Pyxidicoccus xibeiensis: one gene and its partner. The protein of the gene in region 1 binds, or shares a complex with, the protein of each later gene. Links are inferred from orthologs where the notes say so. Each region holds a gene or a part of one and is shown on either strand. Other genes may lie near its edges.

Region 1 (10,857 bases):
CGCGCATCATCGGCCCGCGGTCCTTGTCGCCCACCACGCCGAAGACGAGGTGGAGGCGACGTCCCGGATACAGCGCGCGAAGCGAGGCGCGCAGCACCTCCACCCCCGCCGGGTTGTGGGCACCGTCGAGCAGGATGGGCGGCGGTCCGCCGACCTCCTCCAGCCGCCCCGGCCAGCGCGCCGAAGCCAGCCCTTCCCTCCCCGCCTCCGGTGGCACGGCCACACCCCACGCGTGCAGCGCCTCCAGGCAGGCGAGCGCCACCGCGGCGTTCTGCTGCTGGTGCGGCCCACGGAGCGCCAGCGTCAGCCCGTCCAGCGACCAGGCCTTCCCACGGTAGGACACACTTCCGTCCGCGGCGGCCTGGATGGCGAAATCCCGCCCCTCCAGGAGCAGCGGGGCCGCCACCTCTCCGGCCTTGCGGACGATGGCCTCCAGGGCCTCCGGCTCCTGCCGGGCCACCACGCATGGCACGCCGGGCTTGAGGATGCCGGCCTTCTCCCCGGCGATGGCCGCCAGGGTGTGGCCCAGGTACTCCATGTGGTCGAAGGACACGGGCGTAATCGCCGTCACCACGGGGCTCGACGCGGTGGTGGCGTCCAGCCGGCCCCCCAGCCCTGTCTCCAGCACGGCCACGTCCACGCCCACGCGGGCGAAGTGCCAGAGGGCCACCACGGTGCCGAACTCGAAGTACGTCATCGGCTCGGAGACGGCGGAGGGGTAGCGCTCCAGCACCTCGAGGATGGCGCGCCCGAAGGCCTCGTCGGAGATGTCCTCGCCGTCCACGCGGATGCGCTCGTTGACGCGCACCAGGTGCGGGGACGTGTAGAGGCCCACGTGGTGGCCCGCGGCCTGGAGCGCGGCGGCGGTGAAGGCGCAGGTGCTGCCCTTGCCGTTGGTGCCCGCGACATGGAGCGCCGGGTAGCGGCGCTCCGGGTGGCCCAGCGCCACCAGGGCCTCGCGCACGCGCTCCAGCCCCAGCTTGATGCCGGAGGGGTTGAGCTTCGCGAAGAAGGCCAGCGCCTCCTGTGGCGTCCGGGGGGCGCTCATGCCGGTGGAGGGCGCGGCGGGCCTCAGCCCAGCAGGCCGAGAATCTGGCCCAGCTTCGCGCGCAGCTCCTTGCGGTGCACGATGCTGTCAATCATCCCGTGCTCCAGCAGGAACTCCGAGCGCTGGAAGCCCTCGGGCAGCTTCTGGCGGATGGTCTGCTCAATCACGCGCGGGCCGGCGAAGCCGATGAGGGCCTTGGGCTCGGCGAGGATGACGTCGCCCAGCCACGAGAAGGACGCGGCGACGCCGCCGGTGGTGGGGTTGAGCAGCACGGAGATGTACGGGCGCGTGCCGGTGCGGAAGCGGGCGATGGCCGCGGACGTCTTCGCCATCTGCATGAGGGAGAAGATGCCTTCCTGCATGCGGGCGCCGCCCGACGCGGAGAAGACGATGGCGGAGCACTTCAGGTCATGCGCGCGCTCGAAGACGCGGGCCACCTTCTCGCCGACGACGGAGCCCATGGAGCCGCCCATGAACTCGAAGACGAAGCAGCCCACGGAGACCTGATGGCCCTCGATGCGGCCCACGCCGGAGATGAAGGCGTCCGGCTCGCCCAGGTTCTTTCGCGTGGACTTCAGCCGGTCCTTGTACTTCTTCGAGTCGCTGAACCCGAGCGGGTCCTGCGGCTCCAGCTCCTTGTCGAACTCCTCGAAGCTGTCCGGGTCCAACGTGGCGGCGAGCCGGGCTCGGGCCGACCAGTAGTGGTGGTGCTCGCAGTGCGGGCACACCATCCAGTTCTTCTCCAGCTCCTGCCGGTAGATGATCTCGTCGCAGGTCTCGCACTTGGCCCACAGGCCTTCCATGCGGGACGGACGGGGCTCGGCTTGCTGCTCGGTGGGCTCGGAAATGGAGATGCGGGGCTTCTTGGAGAACCAGGCCATGACAGGCGCGGGGTTAATCCGCCCGCTCCCAGCCGTCAACCGTTCCGTGTGGCGCGCCGCGTCTACAGCTCGAAGGTGTCGCCCAGCTCCAGCACATTCACGGGCATGTCGGCCAGCTCCTTCTTGAGCTGGGCCACGAAGGCGGGCTTGAGGTGGTAGAGCAGGACGGAGGCGCCGTTGCGCTGGAACTTCTTCAGCTCCAGGCCCAGCGTGTGGGGCGTCAGGTGGCCGGAGATGTCCGCCAGCGACTGGAGCTTGTTGGGGAAGGACGTCTCCACCAGCAGCGCCTTGAGGTTCTTCGTCTCGTTGAGCGCCTTCCACAGCTTGTCGGTGGGCCCGGTGTCGCCGCTCATCGCCAGGGTGCTCTTCCCGTTGGAGATGATGAAGCCGCAGGACTCCACCGGGTGGCTCACCGGCACGCTGCGCACGGTGTAGGGGCCCACCTGGAAGGTGCCGCCCGCCCGGAAGGTCTTGATCTGCAGGACGGGGGTGCTCTTGGTCGGGATGCGGGTGAAGTCCGGCCAGAGCGCGTTGTTGAACATGTTGTCGCGCAGGGCCTTCGCACACTCGCGCGACGCGTGGATGGTGACGGGCTTGTCCCGGCGACCGATGACGAGGTCCGCCATCAGCGGCAGGTCCTTCACGTGGTCGAAGTGGCTGTGGCCCACGAGGATGTGGTCCACGCGGCACAGCTCCTCGAGCGAGAGCGTCCCCGTGAGCGCCCCCGCGTCGAGCGCGAGCACGTCATCGACGAGGAAGCACGTGCTCTTGCAGGTGGGCAGCTCGCCGCCGTGGCAGCCGAGGACTCGCAGCTTCACGCTAGAGGTCTCCGAACTTCCACTTCATCTCCAGGTATTGGAGGTAGTCGTGGAGTCTCGTCGTGTCATACACGGTCAGTCTGTCACCGCCGCGCTCGACGAGGCCAGCGCGCTCCAGCTTGTCCAGCATGCTCCGCACCGCGGGCTCGCCCACGCCGAGCTGCCGGGGCATGTCGCGCACGATGAAGTCGATCTCCACGCCCTCGTCCACGGGGCGGCCGCGCGTCAGGGCGGCCTGGAGGACGTGGTGCACCACCCGGCTGGCGGGGTCATGGTGCAGGAGGTTCTCTATCTGGGCGTCCGCCTCGGAGAGGCGCTCGGCCAGCTTCTTGATCATCCGGACGGCGATCTCGGCGTTGCCGCGGATCATCCCCTCGAACGTCTTGGGGTCGATGACCAGGAGCCGGGCGTCCTCGTTGACGATGGCGGACGCGTTGCGCGGCTTGTTGGAGATGATGGCCATCTCCCCGAAGAACTCACCCGGGCCGAGCACCGCGAGGACCTTCTCCACGTCGCGCACGCGCTTGGAGATGGACACCTTTCCCGCCTGGATGACGAACATCTCCTTGCCGGTCTCTCCCTCACGGAAGAGCTCGGTTCCCTTGGGGAATTCCTTCCCGAAACGTTGAAAGAGTGTTTCCTCGGCGCCCATCCTGCGCGGAGTCAATCAGCCCCCACCCCCCCGGTCAAATTCCCTTGCTGTGCGTCGCGGTGCGACAGGCAGTGAGGAGGCGGGGCCCTACGCGTCAGGACCGAGCCTGCATGGCGACCTGGTAGAGCCGGGTGAGGGAGTGGTCCAGCAGCGCCTGGCGCGAGCGCAGGTAGCGGTGGGCCCGGAGGAAGGGCAGCCAGACGCGGTCGGCCACGCGCACCTGGGCTTCCTCCAGCCTCTTGCGCGGTATCCATTGTCCGCCGAGGCGCCTGACCAGCACCTCGCCGAGGTAGGCGCCCACCGCGGGCATCAGGTGCTCGTCGATGACCTGCGGCAGGCGGTTCTTCAGGAAGTCCTTGCACCAGAAGTGGGCGTCGACGTCGGTGAGCGACTCGGGCGTGGCCTCGAAGACGGAGGGGACGTCGGTGTGCAGCAGCGCCACGAGCCTCTCGGCAAGTTCGCCGTATTGGTGGCGCACGAAGGCCACGTCCTTCACGTCCGGAGGCAGGGCCGCGCTCGCGGGGAGCCACTCGTCCGGCTCCGGAGGGCGCCAGTCGTTGAGCTCGGCGATCTTCCGCTGGCGTTCGCTGATGCGGACATGGTCCACCACGCGAGTGAGGAGTGACTCCAGGTCTGGAGGGAAGCGCGGCTCCACGGGCGCGAGGGTGGCGCTGCGCTCGCGCAGGGTGCGCAGCAGGGTGGCGTAGTCGAGGTCCGGCCGCAGGTGGGCGTGGGCGCGGGCCTGGGCCTGGCGGGCCTCGTCGCTGGCGAAGTCCGCGGCGGTGGGCCAGGTCACCAGGAGGATGGCGCCGTTGGGCAACTCCTCCACCCGGTGGGCCGGCGTGGACCGCACCCGCTCGCGGCCGACGGACTCCACCAGCCTGGGGCCGAAGACGTTGAGCCAGGAGACTTCGTAGACCTTGTCGAAGCCGTCGCGAATCGACGTCTGGGTGTCGCGGCCGAAGTCGGGAGCTCCGGACAGCTGGTCCTCCGCCAGACTGTTGGCCCAGGCGTGGGTGACCGGGTAGTGGGAGGCCCAGGCGCGCACCATGTCCACGAACCGTCCGCAGAGGCCGGCGTCCGCGAAGACGGAGAGCGGCTGGATGGCGACCCACACGTCCAGACGAGGCGGACGCGGCGGCAACCTGAGCCTGAGCGTCATGTCCAGGGCGGGCCATTCCTTCCGATAGAGCCCGATGGACGTGTAGTCCTTGTCACGCCTCTCCTCGAAGCTCTTGCAGACCGCGACACGCGAGTACTGGCGCCACCGCTTGCCGTGGACGACCTCCGGCATCCACGCGCCCGCATGTGTCTCGCAGGCCTGGAGCAAAGGCTCCAGCTCGCGCTCGAACGAAACTCGAGAGCGGAGGTCGGCATCAAAGGACAATCGGAGGCAGTCCTCCGGCTTCAAGTCATGGAGCTCCAGCACCTTCATTGAAGCTGCACCTCCACGCCCTCGACCGTGTCCTGGACTGCGTTCACGACCTTTCTCCACTCCGCCAGATCTCGAGGCCTGAGGTCGCCACCCTCGTAGACAAGCCGGACCCGCCGGACCTGAACCTGCGTCGGGTCACCCTTGGGGTTGAGCGCACGTCGACGGATGTTCAGCGTCTCGCCATAATTGTGCAAGGCGTCGCTTGCGTCCGCGAGCACCTGCGCTTCCAACAAGTCGTTTTTCATCCGCGACAGGTCCCGGCTCTTGAAGCTGATGGTCTCCACCAGTGGCGGCTGGCCCGCGGGCGGACGCTCCTCGATGACGAGCACGTCCGAGAATCGCAAGCCCGTCTTCTCCTTCCACACGCCCACGTGCGTCTCGATGCGCGGCACGTCGAAGTCCCGCAGCCACCGCCGCTGTGCCCTGGGCAATGCCGCGTCCTCACGGAGCAGGGCCACCATCGCGCGCTCGAAGTCCAGGCCCCGGGCGAACAGCCCGCGCATCTCCCGGTAGCCTTCCCATCGCAACGGTCCCTTCGTGGTCTGGCCCTGCTCCAGCTCTGCGAGCCTCCGCGACCGGTACGTCACGTACTCGCTCCAGAGCGTGGAGCCCTCGCGCACACCCGGCGGCGGAGCCTCGACAGATGGATGCTGTTGCTTCAGCCGCGTCACGTCCGCGGGCAGGCGCGCTCCCGGCGCCTCCTGCTCCGCCCGCAGCAGCTTCGCTTCCAGCGCCTCGCGCGTGTAGCCCGCTGCCTCGCGCACCCGCGCCGCCACCGCGCTGGCCGCCCTCCCCGCCCCACCTCGCGACATGGTGGGTCCCGCGCGCTGGGACTTCGCCTCGGACAGCCACGCCTGTGCCTTCCCCGCATTGCCCCGCGCCTCAAGCAGGGCCGCCGCCCCCGCTTCGCCCCACTCCGCCACCACGAGGGCTCCCTCCCGGCTTGCCTGGACGTAACGAGCCAGCTCGCCCACGGCGCCCTCACCCAGCCGTGCCTCCAATCGCTCCAGCACGGCCTTCAGCGGCGCCAGCCGAGGCAAAGCCCCCAGAGGCCGGCCGCCCTCGCTTCCGGCGATGGCCCCCTCACGCATCGAGCGCATGCCCCTGCCGCCCGCGTACAGCCCCACCATCAGCGCCGCGGGTGCCAGTTCCCGAGTGGCCTGCTCGTACTCGCCCGCCGCCAGCGAGCCCATGCCCTGAAGCGTCCCGGCCAGCAGGTGGTAGAAGCCCACCGGCACGCCGAACGTCAGGTGGTCGAAGGCCCCCAGCGTCACTTCGCCCGGCGCGTACTGCCGCCGCATGACGGCGCCCTCCACCTCCCACAGGGCCGTCTGGTACGGCGGCGGCAGGACCCGGGCCCGCGCGGACAGCTCCAGCCCCGCGCTTCCATTGGCGACCCAGCTCGTGGAGAGCGCGTCCTCGCCGGCGCGCCCCAGTCCGCGGAGGACATCCCCCGCGCGGAAGACTCGCTCCGGGTACTGGGAGAGGGAAATGCCCCGCTTCGCCAGCTCCTCACGGACGGTAGCCATCGGCTCCAGGACGGCCCGCAGCTGCCTGTCTCCGGCCAGCAGCCGCAGCACCAGCCGGACTTCGTCATCGAAGGCGGAGTGGAGGACGAAGAGGGCAAAGACCTCCGCCCTGGCATGCCCGTACTTCCGGGCAGCCGAGACGAGGAAGACGGCGCGCTTGTGAGCGAGGACGTTGGAGGCGTCCGCACGCAGCGGTCCCAGCGCCCCCAGCCGAACGGCGTCCCAGTCCGAGAGGGACTCGACCAGCACGGGCATGTCCACCGTGCGCTGCAACGCCACGAAGTCCGAAGGGGAAGCGCACGCCAGGAATGGCGTCAGCACCTCCTCACTGGCATCCAGCCGTGGCCAGCCGGAGGGCACGCGTCCACCGCACACGGACTCCCCTGGTGTTACCGCCAGGGTTACCGACACGCCCAGGTCCGAGCCATGCAGGCGCACCGACTTGCGGCGCCGGAGCCGAGCACCGACGTCTCCGACCTCCTGGGACGAAGCGGCAGGAGCATCCTTCTCTTCCGCGAGGCCCTCCGTGTCCCAGTCCCCCGCGGCGAGCCCCAGTCGCCCGAACGTCAGCGTGCTGTCTGGCGCCCTCGCGGCACAGCCGGTGGAGCACAGAACAACCGCCAGCAGCAGGTACCCCCACGCGTGGGCCCGCGCCCCTACACCTCCGAAGCGTCCACTGCGAGGCGAACGCCGGGAAGCGCTGGAGTCCGGCATGAGAGGCTCCGTCGTGACGAAAGGGAGGACCCGCAGCGTACGGCCACGAAACGCTACAACCACGACTTAACGGAAATAAATGACTCCACTGGTTCACCTGGAGCCCCTCGGCCCGGTGGATGCGCCATGGTGCTGGCAGCGGTGGGAGTCAGTGCCACGAAACCCGTTGATTTCAGGCGGCCATGCCCTTGTAGACGCGTGCTGGCTGACTGGCGCGGGAGGAGGCGCAAAGCCAACACCCCCGCGTCACGGCCCGAGACAACGGCGACGGTGGCGGGTAGAAGGCCGCCCGTGGGAACGACCTACAAGCAGTCCGGAGTGGACATCGAGGCCGGCGACGCCTTCGTCGACCGAATCAAGCCCTACGCCGCGCGCACCATGCGCCCCGAGGTGGTCGCGGGGGTGGGCGGCTTCGGCGGCCTGTTCGCCCTGCCGCCGGGCAAGTACAAGGAGCCAGTGCTGGTGGCCGGCACGGACGGCGTGGGCACCAAGCTCAAGGTCGCCTTCGCCGCCGGGCGCCATGGCACGGTGGGCATCGACCTGGTGGCAATGTCGGTGAACGACATCCTCACCTGTGGCGCGGAGCCCTTGTTCTTCCTCGACTACTTCGCCACCGGCCGCCTGGAGGTGGACGCGGCGGCCGAGGTGGTGAAGGGCATCGCCCTGGGCTGCGAGCAGGCCGGGTGCACCCTGCTGGGCGGCGAGACGGCGGAGATGCCGGGCTTCTACGCGCGAGGCGAGTACGACCTGGCGGGCTTCTGCGTCGGTGTGGTGGAGCGGTCGGCCATCATCGACGGCAAGAGCGTGAAGCCGGGCGACGCGCTCATCGGCCTGACTTCGTCCGGCCTGCACAGCAACGGCTACTCGCTGGCGCGCAAGGTGCTGCTGGAGGACGCGAAGCTGCAGCTGGACGCCACGCCCGAGGGGCTGGACCGGCCGCTGGCGGACGCCCTGCTGGAGCCCACGCGCATCTACGTGAAGGACGCGCTGGCGCTGCTCCAGGCGGTGAAGGTGAAGGGCATGGCCCACATCACCGGCAGCGGCATCCCCGGCAACCTGCCCCGCTGCCTGCCCGACGGCACGCGCGCGGTGCTGAGCGAGAAGGCGTGGACGAAGCCGCCCATCTTCGACCTCATCGCGAAGCAGGGGAACGTGGCCCGGGACGAGATGTTCAACACGTTCAACATGGGCCTGGGCCTCATCGTCGTGGTGGCGAAGGAGGACGTGGCCCAGGCGCTCTCCGTGCTGAGCGCGCGCGGCGTGCAGGCGACGGAAGTGGGCCGCGTGGAAGCCGGCCAGGGCGAGGCGACGGCGGTCATCGAGCCATGAGCGTGAAGCGCACGCGCCTGGGAGTGCTGGTGTCCGGCAGTGGCAGCAACCTGCAGGCCCTGCTGGACGCGTGCGCGCAGGAGGACTTCCCGGCCGAGGTGGCCTGCGTCATCTCCAACGTGCCCACGGCCTTCGCGCTGGAGCGGGCGCGCAAGGCGGGCGTGCCGGCCGTGGTGGTGGACCACAAGGCGCACGCGACCAAGGCGGACTTCGAGAGGGCGCTGCTGGAGGCGCTGCGCGCGGCGGGGGTGGAGTGGGTGTGCCTGGCGGGGTTCATGCGCCTGCTGAGCGCGGACTTCCTGGGCCACTACGCGGGGCGGGTGCTCAACATCCACCCTTCCCTGCTGCCGTCGTTCCCAGGGCTCCATGCGCAGCGGCAGGCGCTGGAGCGCGGGGTGAAGGTCGCCGGGTGCACGGTGCACTTCGTGGACGCGGGCACGGACACGGGCCCCATCATCGCGCAGGCGGCCGTGCCGGTGCTGCCGGACGATGACGAGAAGGGGCTGAGCGCGCGCATCCTCGCGGAGGAGCACCGACTCTATCCCCTCGCCGTGCGGCTGGCGGTGACGGGCAAGGTGACGATGGACGGGGCGCGCACGCGAGTGGACGCGCAGGCGACGGTGGGCGAGCTGTCGCTGCGCAGCCCTGGCACGCCCCGGTGAAGCCGGGCCAGGGACGGGCAGGATGAACACGAGCGACAGCGGCATCCCGGGCAGCAACGACGTGACGGCGGCCAGCGCTGGCGCAGGTGCGGCCACGACCCGCGAGGAGCGACTCGCGGCGCTGCGCGAGGCCCGGGTGGTGCTCGTGAGCGCGTGCCTCATCGGCGAGGCGGTCCGCTTCGACGCGCGCTCGAAGCTGTCGTCCAGGGTGATGGCCGCGCTCGAAGGAAAGGAAGTCGTCCCGGTGTGCCCGGAGGTCGGAGGCGGCATGCCCGTCCCCCGCCCCCCGGTGGAGCTGAGCGGCGGGACGGGCGTGGACGTGCTGGCCGGACGGGCACGGGCCCTGGAGCGCGAGGGCGGTGTCGACCGGACGGAGCCCTTCCTGAGGGGCGCCCGGCTCGCGCTGGAGGCGGCTCGGAAGTTCGGCGCGACGGTGGCCATCCTCAAGGAGAAGAGCCCTTCCTGCGGGACGCAGCAGGTGTACGAGGCGCGGAAGCTCCGGCCCGGCGAGGGCGTCACCACCGCCCTGCTTCGCTCCGAAGGCATCGTTGTCCTCAGCGACGAGGACCTTTAGTCCTCCCCTCGGGCCTGGTCATACGGCCTCGCGTGAATGACCGGGCGGCACTGGAGGCCATCGTCCTCAGACGCGGAAGCCGCTCACCAGCCCGTCGATGCGTGCGAAGGCCGCGCTCAGCCGCTGGACCGCGGCCTGGGTGCCCTGCGTGGCCCTGAGAATCTCCTTCATCTTCTCGGTGAGCTGGGACACCACCGTGGACATCTGATTCACCCCGGCGTTCTGCATCGTCACGGCCGCCACGATGGAGCGCGCCGCCATGCTGCTCTCGCGTACGACTTCGGTGATGTCCCGCAGGCTCTGGCCCGAGGCGAGCGCTTCGGCGATGCCCGCCTCCATCCGCCGCTGGTCTGCCTCCGCGCTGCGGGTGACCCGGCCCACCGTCTCCTTCATCTCCGCGAGAATCCTCCCGATGCTCTCCGTGCTGCGAGAGGACTGCTGGGACAGCGAGCGCATCTCCCGCGCCACCACCGCGAAGCCACGGCCGCCCTCCCCCGCCTTCGCCGCCTCGATGGCCGCGTTGATGGCGAGCACGTTGGACTGGTCCGTCAGGTCCTTCACCGACACCAGGATGGAGGACGCCTTGAGCGAGCCCTCCGACAGCTCGCCGATGCCCGTCACCATCGCCGCGACCTGCTCGCGCAGCTCCCCCAGGAACCGCACGCTCTGCTCGACGGAGGCCTGGCCGGAGGTGCTCAGCGTCTCGGCATTCGCGGCCACCTCCAGGACGCGGCCCGCCTGCGCCCCCGTCGCGCGAGCAGTCTCGGAGATCTCCGCCATCGCCACGCGCGCCTCCTCGAGGCTCGCCATCTGATGCTCGAGCACCGCGGACTGCTCGCGCCCGAGCTGGCTGATGCCCTGGACACTCTGCGACAGCTCCGTCAGCGCCTCCCTCAGCGTGAGCGGAACGGTCCGCAGGCGCGTCACCACCTCTCCGAAGCTGCGCGCCAACTGGCCGAGCTCGTCCTCGGAGTCGATGTCGATGCGCTGGGTGAGGTCCCCCTCGGTCGCGATGCGGGAGGCCACCTGGTTCAGCTTCGTCAGGGGCCGGGCCACCTGGGCCACCAGCCACAGCGAGAGCACCCCCAGCACCGCGAGCATCAACAGCCCCACGCCCATCAACCACCGCTGGGCGCGCGTGTGCTCCTCCCGCAGCTCGGAGAAGGCGCCGCTCATCCGGCGCTGGTCGTCCTGGGTGGCCTGGCGCAGCGACTC
Region 2 (10,821 bases), on another replicon or contig:
CGGTGAAGGGCTCCAGCTTGTAGCGCATGGCCACCCGCTGCGCGAGCGGCGGGTCCAGCTTGAGGTTCTTCTCGATTTCCGGCAGCCCGAAGAAGACGAAGGAGATGAGCTTGCGCTCCGGCACTTCCAGGTTGAGCAGCCCCCGGAACTCCTCCATCAGCTCGCGCGTCTCCAGCATCTGCGCCTCGTCGATGAGGACGACGGCCTTCTTGCCGGACTCGTAGATCTGCAGCAGGCGCTGGTACAGCTGCGACAGCAGCGCCAGCTTCTCCTGTGCCGGGTTCTCCACGCCCAGCTGCAGGGCGATGCGCCGCAAGAGCCAGTTGGCGGTGATGCCGGAGTGGATGATGACCAGCAGCGCGGCCTCGTACTCGGACTCGGGCAGCGAGTCGAGCATGCGGCGCGCCAGCGTCGTCTTGCCCGCGCCGATGTCGCCGATGAGGATGGACAGGCCCTTCATGTAGCTCACGGCGTGCATCAGCCGGGTGAGCGCCTGCGAGTGCTGCGCGGAGTTGTAATAGAAGCGGCTCACCGGAGCGTTGGAGAAGGGCTCCTGGGTCAGCTCGAAGAAGTCGAGGTAGGTCGTCATGGGCTCGCCGAACCTCGGGGTGGACTACAGGTAGCCGACCTTGCGCGCCTTGGACGCGCCGGCCGCCGGCATCGGAGTGGGCGCCACGGCCGCCGCGGGTGCGGCCCCGCCGCCGGCCCGGGCCCCGTTGCCTGCATGGGACGGAAGCGGGTCTTCCTCCGGCTCGGTGGAGGCGGCCAGGCGCGACACCTGTCCCCCCACGTCGCGGTACTTCCCGTCCAGCGCGGCCACGCGCTGGTAGTGGTAGAGCGCCTTGCCCGGCTCTCCCGCCGCCTCGTACGCCGTCGCCAGCTCGAAGCCGAGCGCCTTGGCCGGCTCGCCCGCGACGTATGCGTTGGTGAGCCCCTCGCGGAAGACCTCGACGGCCGCCAGCGCATCACCGCGCAGCAGCTGCAGCATGCCCATCATGGTGATGCAGTCGAGCTCGCGCTTGGTGCCCACGCAGCCCTGGCGGGCCACGTCGAACTCGTGGAGCGCGTCGTCCAGCAGGCCCATTTCCTTGTAGGCGATGCCCAGGTCGTAGTGCGTGTCCACGTCCTCCGGCTTCACCACCTTGGCCAGGCCCTTCTTGAACTCGGAGAAGACCTCCTCCACCGAGTACTGGAAGTCCTCCTCGGCCGGCGGCGCCGATGCGGAGTCGTCGCCCAGGTTGTCGATTTCCCCGGCCAGCTCCGCCGCCAGGTCGAACGCGTCGCGCTCGCCCGTGGGCTCCTGCTCCGCCTCCAGCACGGGCTGCACGGCCGGCACGTACAGCGGCTCCGCGGGCGCCTCCGCCTGCTCCGCGCCACCGCCGGCCTCGAGCGCCTCCAGCCGCGCCATCAGCTCCCCGGCGCGCACGTGGCCCGGGAAGGCAATCATCACCGTCTCGAGAATCTCCCGCGCCTCTTCCAGCAGCCCCTGGTCGAGGAAGAAGGACGCCTCGTCGCACTCCTCCGCCGCCGGCTCCTCGCCGGGCTCGTCGCTGGGCTCCACATCGGACACGGCCTCGGCCTCGGCGTAGGGCGCCTCATCGGCGTCCTCCACCTGGGACACTTCCGGCTCGGGCTCCTCGTAGACGGGCTCGTCGTCCAGGGGCGCGACGACGGCGTGCGACGCGGTGGGCTCCTCCTGCTCCTCGTCGCCCAGCGCGGTGAACTCGGCCTCGTCCTGCTCCAGCATGGACGCGTCCAGCGGAGCGATGCCCACGCGCGTGGGCACGTCTTCCAGCTCCAGCTCGGCCTCTTCCTGGAGCGCGGGAAGCTGCCGGGTGTCCGGCGCGGCCTCCTGCAGCAGCGCCCGCGTGGGCGCGCGAATCATGGTGGGCGGCGGGTCGTCGTCGTCGCCGAGCGCCAGCGCATCCATGGACGTGGCCGTGGCCTCGCCCGAAAGCGTCTCGTCCTCCAGCGACCACGCCGACGTGGCCTCGTCGTCGTCGTCGGACGACACGAGCGGCTCGTCCTCCACCTGCTCCAGGCCGGGCTCGTCCGCGAGCACCAGCCCTTCGTCCTCGGCCACCAGCGTCTCGTCCGCCGCCTCCGCCGCCAGGTCTTCCGGCGAGGGCGACTCGTAGACGATGCTCTCACCGGAGAGCGGCTCGCCGACGAGCGACTCCTCGCTGACGACGGTGGAGTCGTCCCCGTCCTCCTCGATGACCTCGTCCGAGTCCCCCGAGGGCAGCGTGGTCAACGCCAGCTCGTCCCCCGGCGGGTGCAGCAGCGCGTCTTCCGGGGGAGGCGCGACGAGAATCTCGTCGTCGCTGGAGTCCACCAGGATGGCGTCCTCGCCCACCGACTCCACCACGGCCGCCGTGGGCGCCACCGCCACCGGGCCGTCCGTGCGCAGCACCGACAGGAACGCGGGCACCTCCGGGTGCGCCGGGTTCTCCTGGAGGATGGTGGCCAGGTACGGCTGCGCGCGCACCGAGTCCGCCGCCCGCGTGCACAGCCGCAGCACGTTCAGCAGCTGCTCGGACGCCTGGGCCGCGTTCCCGGACGCGACGTAGATTTGATACGCCTTCTCGTGCGCATCCAGGTTCTCCGGGTCCACGGAGAAGACCTTGCGCAGGTGCTCCAGCGCCTTGTCGTGGAGCCCGTACTTCACGTAGACGTCCGTCTCCGTGAGCAGCTTCGAGAGCTGCTCGCGGCCCATGCCGCCCTGGGGCTGGGGCGGAGGCGGCTGCACCGGCGCGGGCGCCTGAGCGGGCTGCGGGGCCGCGGCGCGGGGCTGGGGCGCCTGAGCGGGCTGCGGCGCGGCCTGGGCCGGCATGGGCGCCGGAGCCGCGACGGGCGCACGGCGCGCCATCAGGTCCGGGTCCTGCGGGTCCAGCACTTCAATCTGCGTCCAGACGGCCTCGGACTCGGTGACGCGGCCGCGCTCCTGGTGGATCTTCGCCAGCTCCTTGTAGACGGACACCGTCTTGGAGGTCTGCCCCAGCCCCTGGAACGCCTGGGCCAGCAGCGTGAGCGTCTCCACGTCCCGGCCGTCCGCCTTGAAGCACACCTGCAGCTTCGCCAGCGCGCGCTTCTGGTCGCCGCGCTGCAGGTAGGAGGTGGCCAGCTCCTTGGCCAGCGGCAGGTTCTCCGGCTCCAGCGAGGACAGGCGCTCGGCGACGCGCAGCCAGTCGTCCGCGCGGGCGTTGCGCTTGAGGTACTCGGCGGCGCGCTTGAACTCCTGCGCGGCCTCGCGCGTCATGTTCTCCCGCGCGTACAGCTCCGCCAGCTTGATCTTCGACGCCACGTTCTCCGGGTCGAGATCCACCATCTTCTTCAAGGTATCGAGCGACGCCTTGGTGTCGCCGGCCTTGTCGTAGTGGTTGGCGACAATCTGGAAGTACGCCATCGCCTCGGACATCAGCCCGAGCTGCTGGTGGAGCTCCGCCAGCTTGAGGTTCACCTCCAGCAGGTTCGGGTTGAGCTTGAGGACCTGCTTGTAGAGGGCGACGGCCTTCAGGAAGAAGCCGTCCGAGGAGTAGCTCTCCGCGACCTTGGTGAAGAAGTGCGCCGCCTGGGCGTTGTCGTTCTTCTTCTGGTACAGCTCCCCCATCTTCTGGAGCACCCGGATGTCCTTCGGGTCGACCTCCAGGACCTTCTGGTACTCCTTGATGGCCTTGTCGTAGGCGCCCTTCGCGACGAGCTTCGCGGCACCTTCGATGATCTTGTTCTTGTCCATCGAGCGGTGGGCTTCCGGCAGGCAGAAATCCCTTGAACTTCGCGGGTTTCTATCCTCTGCAAGGGGGAACTTGGAGGCTAACGGAATCCTCCGACGCGGGTCAAGAAACAGCCCGGCTCCCCCCGGGGCCAGATCACCTGCTCGCGTGGCCGCCCGACAGGCGGGAGGCCCACGGTAGGTGGACGTGCGCTAAGGCGTCTCTTCGACGGCCTTCTTCAAGCGGCGGGTGCCCGTCTCGCTCGCCAGCAGGCGCTCCACGAAGCGGGTGTCGTACTGGCCTTCCTGGAAGGACTCCTCCGCCAGTGCGGCCCGGTGGAACGGGATGTTGGTGCGGATGCCCTCCACCACGTACTCGCCCAGGGCGCGCTGCATGCGGCGGATGGCCGTGGCCCGGTCCTCCGCATGGACGATGAGCTTGGCCAGCAGGCTGTCGTAGTACGGCAGCACCGTGTAGTTCTCGTAGGCCGCCGAGTCCACCCGCACGCCGTAGCCGCCCGGCACGCTGTAGCCGGTAATCTTCCCCGGCCAGGGGGCGAACGTAATCGGGTCCTCGGCATTCACGCGGCATTCAATGGCGTGGCCGCGAATCTGGATGTCCTCCTGCTTGAAGCGCAGGGGGTGGCCGTAGGCCATGCGGATCTGCTCGCGCACCAGGTCGATGCCCGTGACGAGCTCCGTCACCGGGTGCTCCACCTGGATGCGCGTGTTCATCTCCATGAAGTAGAACTCGCCGCGCTCGTCCAGGAGGTACTCGATGGTGCCCACGTTGTTGTAGGCGAGCTTCCTCATGGCCTGCACGGACACCTCGCCCATGCGCTGGCGCAGCTCCGGCGTGAGCGCGGGGGACGGGCTCTCTTCAATGAGCTTCTGGTGCCGGCGCTGCACCGAGCACTCGCGCTCGTTGAGGTGGATGATGTTGCCGTGCTCGTCCGCCACAATCTGGATTTCGATGTGGCGCGGCTTCTCCACGTACCGCTCGATGTAGAGGTCTCCGTTGGCGAACGACGCCACGGCCTCCGCCTGCGCGGTGGAGAACGCCTGGGCCAGCGCGCCCGGCTCGCGGACGATCTTCATGCCCTTGCCGCCACCCCCCGCGGCTGCCTTGAGGATGACCGGGAAGCCAATCTCCCGGGCGTAGACCTCGGCCTCGCGCGGGTCCTTCACCGTGCCCGGGCTGCCGGGCAAGAGCGGCAGGCCCGCCTCACGCGCCGCCGCGCGGGCGCGCACCTTGTTGCCCATCAGCCGCAGCATCTCCGGCCGCGGGCCGATGAAGCGAATCTTGCAGTTCTCGCACACCTCCGCGAACTCGGCGTTCTCCGACAGGAAGCCGTAGCCGGGGTGGATGGCGTCCGCGCGGGTGATTTCGGCCGCGGACAGGAGCTGCGGGATGTTGAGGTAGCTCTCCTTGGACGAAGGCGGGCCGATGCAGACCGCCTCGTCCGCGAAGCGCACGTGGAGCGCGTTGGCGTCCGCCGTGGAGTGCACCGCCACGGTGGCGATGCCCAGCTCGCGGCAGGCGCGGATGACCCGCAGGGCAATCTCCCCGCGGTTGGCGATCAGCACCTTCTTGAACACGGGGGGTTCTCCGTCAGGGGCCTTGAAGGACGACGCGCCGCCCGCGGGGGCAGGCGGCGCGGGCAGTCCGTCAGGCCGGCTCGATGCGGAACAGCGCCTGGCCGAACTCCACCGGGCGGCCATTCTCCACGAGGATCTCCGCCACGCGGCCGGACACCTCGGACTCGATTTCGTTCATCAGCTTCATCGCTTCGATGATGCAGAGCACCTGGCCCTTCTTCACCACCGAGCCCACGTCGACGAAGGCAGGCTGGTCCGGCGCGGGGGTCCGGTAGAAGGTGCCCACGAAGGGGCTGGTGACCTGGTGGCCGGGCTTCTCCGCCGCGGGCGCGGGAGCCGCCGGCGCCGCGGCGGGAGCCGGAGCGGCCGCGGCGGCCCGGGGGGCCGGCGGGGTGGAGTACTCGACGCCCGGGCCCGTGGACACCGGGGCCGGCGCCGCGTGGTGGACGATGGTCGTCTCCGGGCCGTGGCCGCGGCGGATGAAGAGCTTCTCCTCACCGCGCTTCCACACCAGCCTCGTCACGTCCGAGGCCTCGAGGATCTCCACAATCTGCCGCAGGGCATCCACGTCCAGCGACGTGTTGCTCGCGTCGCGCCCGCCACCGGCGGCTGCCGGTGGATTCGCGGGCCCTGCCGCCCGGGTCGACTTGCGCTTCGTTGCCATTCTCGCGTCCCCTCCGTCCGGAGTCGCCGGAGCTAGCCCGCCGTGGCCACGCGCGTCAGGTACTTGCCGTCACGCGTGTCGATCTTGAGCACGTCGCCCTCGTTGATGAAGAGCGGGACGTTGACGGTGTAGCCCGTCTCCAGCTTGGCGGGCTTGAGCGCGCCGGACACGGTGTCGCCACGCACGCCCGGGTCGCACTCGGTGACCTTCAGGTCGACCGAGTTGGGCATGTTCACGGCAATGGCCTTGCCGTTCCAGAAGACCACCGAGACGGTGATGTTCTCCTTCAGGAAGTTCTTCGCCTCTCCGAGCACCTTCTCACCGAGGAAGGTCTGCTCGTAGTTGCGGGTGTCCATGAAGTAGAAGTCTTCGCCCTGGACATACAGGAACTGCATGTCCTTCTCCTCGATGTCCGGCACGCCCACCTTGTCGCCGGACTTGAGGGTGGGCTCCAGGACGCGCCCGCTCAGGAGGCTGCGAATCTTCGTGCGCACGAAGGCGGAGCCCTTGCCGGGCTTCACGTGCTGGAAATATTCGATGATGAACGGCTCACCATCGATTTCGATCTTGAGACCGTTGCGGAACTCGGACGTATCGACGAACCCGGCCATGGGAACCGACTCCTTCACACTCGAAGCTTCGAAAGCTTGAAAAGTCGGGGGTGTGTAGCCCATGCCCCCCTTCCATGGGAAGGGGAAAGGCGCGGCGCCGTGCGTCGGCTGGATGACTGCCGTACAGGGCGCGCGGCTACAGCTCGGCGCGCACCTTGGGGGCCGTCACGCGCAGCACATAGCGGCCCTTGCCGAAGTTGCCGTCCGCGCGCAGGGCGAGCACCAGGAAGTACTCCGGCGACACCAGCCGCATCAGGGTCAGCACCTTCTCGCTGTTGACGCTGACCTCGCTCACCGAGCCCGTCTTGAGGACCTCCGCGGCGTGACGGAGCTGGGTGAGGAGGTTGGCGTATTCCACCCAGGCGCCACCCAGGTCCAGCTCGGCGGCCTCGTCGCGCTGGAAGGTGTCCACCGAGATGCCGTCGAAGCCCATCACGCTGCAGGCGAGGGCTCCGTCCACCTGGTTGACCACCGACTCGAGGTGCGTGCGGAAGGACATAGGTCTGCGTTCCTAGGTGGCGGACGGCGCCCGGTCAAGCGTGACGGCTCAGGGAGCCGGAGGGTCTTCGCACGCGGGGTAGCTGCCGTTCAGCCCGCGCTGGTCGCAGGAATCGGTCCGTGGCTCGAACACCTGGCCCGGGCACAGTGCCGCCTGCACGTCCAGGTAGGGCACGTTCGTCACGGTGATGGGATAGGTGATTTCGTTGGACTCCACCTCGTCGCCCGACGCGCGCTTCCCGCGCAGGTGCATGGTGACCAGGACCTCGATACCGCCCGCACCCGCCCGGTCATCCAGGAAGTCGACCGCCTCGGCCGTGAGCAGGTTGAGCAGCAGCTGTCCGTCTTGTTCAATCGTTCCGTGGAGGGGGACGGGGCCGCGGGGCTGGGGGAAGTTCTCGAACTCCGGATTGGTCCTGTAACTCAGCACCAGGTCGGTGATGTAGATGGTGTTGAGGTCCGGGTCCCCCAGCACCGGCTCTTCGCTGACCTCGATGGCCGTGGTGATCACGTTCGAGGTGACGCCGAAGACCAGGGGATATCCCCCGACGAAGCCCAGGTTGACGGAGCCACGCAACTGCGAGACCTCGGCGGTATTGGGGAAGCTGCAGTCGTCGTTCTGCGGCGCCCCGCCTTTCAGCTGGAGGATGGGGGTGCTTTCGACGCAGGCCGTGGTCAGTCCGAGCATCATGAGGGCCGGGATGACGAAGTGATTCATCTTCATAAGGCGAACACTTTCCTGGAAGGGCCGCGCGAGGGACTACAGGCTCTGCGCGATGGTCTGCCGGTTGAGGATGCGGGGCGTGATGAAGATGAGCAGCTCCTGCCGGTCATCGCGCTCCGTTTGGTTCTTGAAGAGCAGGCCCAGCACCGGAATGCTCGACAAGAACGGCACTCGCGCAGTGGAGGTGCTGCCGCGGCGCACGTAGATGCCGCCGATGACGGTGGTGTCTCCGTCCTTCACCAGCACCTGCGTGACGGCCTCCTTGCGCTGGATGGAGGGCTGCCCGTTGGCGCCCGTGCTGGCCGGATCCGGCTGGTTGTTGGAGGCGTTGATGGACATGAGGATGCTGCCGTCCTGGGTGATGTGCGGCGTCACCTCCAGCGACAGGCGGGCCTCGACGAAGGTGGTGTTCACACCCTGGGCGGACACCTGGCTGAACGGAATGGACACGCCCTGGCTGATGCGGGCGGTGTTGTTGTCCAGCGTGGTCACCTTGGGCGCGGAGATGGTCTTCACCGAGCCCTCGTTCTCCGCCGCGGACAGCCGCAGGTTGAGCTGCAGGGCCCCTCCCGCAGAGCCGAACACGAAGCCCAGGGCACCACCCGCGCCCTCACCCACGGAGGCCGGCAGGTTCACCGCGAAGTTCGGAATTTCCGGCATGCCATTGGCAACCCCGGCGACACCGCCGGTGACGCCGACGTCGTTGGGGAAGATGAGGCCGGTGGGATTGCCGGTGGCGGACGTCGCCCGAGCCTGGCCGCCCCACTGCACGCCGAGGGAACGGCTGAAGGTGGTGTTGGCCTCCACGATGCGGCTCTCGATGAGCACCTGCGGCGTCTGGGTGTCCAGGCTCCGCACCAGCGCCCGGGCCTTCTCCGTGTTGGAGCGCACATCCTTGACGATGAGGACGTTGGTGCGCGTATCCACCGTCACGGTGCCACGCTCGCTCAGCACGTCCTTCACCCGCGCCGACATGTCCGCGGCCACCGCGTAGTTGACCGGGATGAGGTTGACCAGCAGGTCCTCCTGCTGCTGGAGCGACTTCTTGCGCTCCTGGCGCAGCCGCGCCTCCTCTTCCAGCGTCTTCAGCGGGGCGATGCGGATGATGTTGCCGAACTCCTCCTTGCCCAGCTGCTTGGTGCGCAGGATGAGGTCCAGCGCCTGGTCCCAGGGCACGTTGCGCAGGCGGATGGTCACCCGGCCCGTCACGTCGTCCGCGAGCACCACGTTGCGCTTGGAGATCTCCGCGATGACGCGCAGCAGGTTCTGGATGTCGATGTCCTTGAACTCGAAGGAGACGCGCTTGCCGCGGTAGCGGGCCTGCTGCGGCGCGCCCTCGGCGGCGTAGGAGGGCGCCTCGGCGGTGAAGCCGGCGGTGCGCTGGGCCACGGCGACCTGGTCCGTCTTCACGCCCTGCACGTCCAGGCGCCAGGACAGCGTGCCCCCGTTCTGCGTCACCTTCTCCTCGATGGCGCCGTCGGCGGCCACCACCACGCGCACCTTGCGGCCCTCACCGGGCACGCTGAAGGCGCTGATCATCTTCACCGGCGTCTCCAGGGCGCTGGTGTCCAGGCTGCGCTCGAGCTTCTTCGGCAGGCGCGCATTGTCCAGCGTCAGCACCGCGCTGCGCGGGTCCGGCCGCTCCACCTTCCACCCGGCCGTGCCAGACAGCTTCAGCACCACGCGACCACCCGCCCCGCTCTCCTCGAAGGTCAGGTCCTTCACCTCCACGAGCGACGCCGTGACGGGCGCCGGCGACGCGGACGGCTCGGGCACCGGGCGCATGGGCGCGACCTCGGCGATGGAGGCCACGACCTCGGTGGGCTCCGGCTTCGGCGCCGCCTTGCGGGCCACCGCCCCGGCCAGCACCACCTCCAGGCCGCGAGCGGCCCGGTCCACGCGGTACGCCGGCATCTGCCCGCGCACGTCCAGCACCAGGCGCACCTTGTCCGCGTGGGCGCCCACGCGCACTTCCTTCAGCGCCCCGGAGCTCACGCGCGGCGCCCGGGCCGTCAGGCCCACGCCATACAGGTCCACCGCGAGCCGCGGCGGGTCCGCCAGCTCCAGCACCTCGTAGCGGGCGATGTCGCCGTCCGCGCGGATGCGCAGCGTGTCGTCGGCGAAGCTCAGGCCGGTGATGCGCTGGGCCGGGTGCGCCACCTCGCGCTCGTCGGCCTCGGCGGCGACCACGTTCTCCGGCAGGGCCTGCTTCGCGGCGGGCGCCTCGGTCTTCTCGACCGCACGGGGAGCCTCGGCCACCACCGCGGCCGGCTTCACCGTCACAGGCGCGGCGGGCTTCGCAGCCACGGCAGCTGCCTCGACCGGCTTCGCCACGGCGGGCGCCTGCGGCGTGGCGGCGGCCACCTCGGCCGGGGCCGGCTTCACGGCGGCGGGCTCGGCGCGCTTCGCCTCGGCCGGCGCGGCCGCGGGCTGCGCCCCACCATCCACGGAGATGACCACGCGGTTGCCGTCCGCGCGCACGTCGTACTGGGAGGCCTTGTCGAGCGCCAGCAGCACCCGGCCGACGCTGGCGCGCTCGTCCGAGAACTGCGAGGCCACCACGCCCGACACAGGGCCGGAGCCGTCATGGTGGCCCTTGATTCCCGTCGCATCCGCCGACGAGAGGTCCACCACGAGCCGCTCCGGGCTGCTCAGCCGGAACACGGTGAAGGTGGGTGGACGGGTCCCCGTCACCACCACCTGCGCACCCGAGCCCGTGCGGGACACATCCAGGTCCCGCAACGTATTCAGTTCGGCGCCCTGCACCCTGGCGCCCACAAGAATGACGGCCCACGCGGCCGCAAACATCCACTTGCCCCTCGTCACAGCGCTCTTCTCGAGCATGCGTCCCCTCAACAAGTTGGAAGCGGGCGACCGCCCGCGGGAGCGCCTTCAGGGGGCGCTACTCTCCGTAGTTCCTGCCCGTCATCATGTTGTAGGCGGGGTCCTGCTTTGCATCGGGCTTGAGCTGGAGCGTCACCGGATTCTTGATGATCTCTCCATTGCCCGAGAA

The links.
Region 2: the proteins of accD (region 1) and accB are in contact, whole or in part, in a solved structure (PDB 8UXZ), measured with the Escherichia coli proteins. The link is inferred for Pyxidicoccus xibeiensis from one-to-one orthologs.

What each region holds. Positions count from the first base shown.
Region 1 is NZ_JAJVKV010000006.1:250,346-261,202, forward strand. Bases 1-2,814 are described here. They hold accD (acetyl-CoA carboxylase, carboxyltransferase subunit beta), read right to left. Parts: upstream 1,930-2,814; coding sequence 1,072-1,929; downstream 1-1,071. Other genes in these bases: LXT23_RS27805 (bifunctional folylpolyglutamate synthase/dihydrofolate synthase), read right to left, coding at 1-1,048; LXT23_RS27815 (MBL fold metallo-hydrolase), read right to left, coding at 1,992-2,747; LXT23_RS27820 (Crp/Fnr family transcriptional regulator), read right to left, coding at 2,749-2,814. Outside these bases: more of LXT23_RS27820, read right to left, coding at 2,815-3,399; LXT23_RS27825 (hypothetical protein), read right to left, coding at 3,494-4,834; LXT23_RS27830 (hypothetical protein), read right to left, coding at 4,831-7,077; purM (phosphoribosylformylglycinamidine cyclo-ligase), read left to right, coding at 7,369-8,406; purN (phosphoribosylglycinamide formyltransferase), read left to right, coding at 8,403-9,068; LXT23_RS27845 (DUF523 domain-containing protein), read left to right, coding at 9,091-9,642; LXT23_RS27850 (methyl-accepting chemotaxis protein), read right to left, coding at 9,709-10,857.
Region 2 is NZ_JAJVKV010000017.1:21,677-32,497, reverse strand. The notes cover bases 4,179-6,956. They hold accB (acetyl-CoA carboxylase biotin carboxyl carrier protein), read right to left. Parts: upstream 5,976-6,956; coding sequence 5,382-5,975; downstream 4,179-5,381. Other genes in these bases: LXT23_RS42470 (roadblock/LC7 domain-containing protein), read right to left, coding at 6,723-6,956; efp (elongation factor P), read right to left, coding at 6,008-6,586; accC (acetyl-CoA carboxylase biotin carboxylase subunit), read right to left, coding at 4,179-5,311. In the rest of the region: LXT23_RS42495 (ExeA family protein), read right to left, coding at 1-589; type IV pili formation protein SgmX, read right to left, coding at 614-3,736; more of accC, read right to left, coding at 3,926-4,178; more of LXT23_RS42470, read right to left, coding at 6,957-7,085; LXT23_RS42465 (hypothetical protein), read right to left, coding at 7,134-7,808; type IV pilus secretin PilQ, read right to left, coding at 7,845-10,652; LXT23_RS42455 (pilus assembly protein PilP), read right to left, coding at 10,711-10,821. UniProt on the Escherichia coli protein: This protein is a component of the acetyl coenzyme A carboxylase complex; first, biotin carboxylase catalyzes the carboxylation of the carrier protein and then the transcarboxylase transfers the carboxyl group to form malonyl-CoA.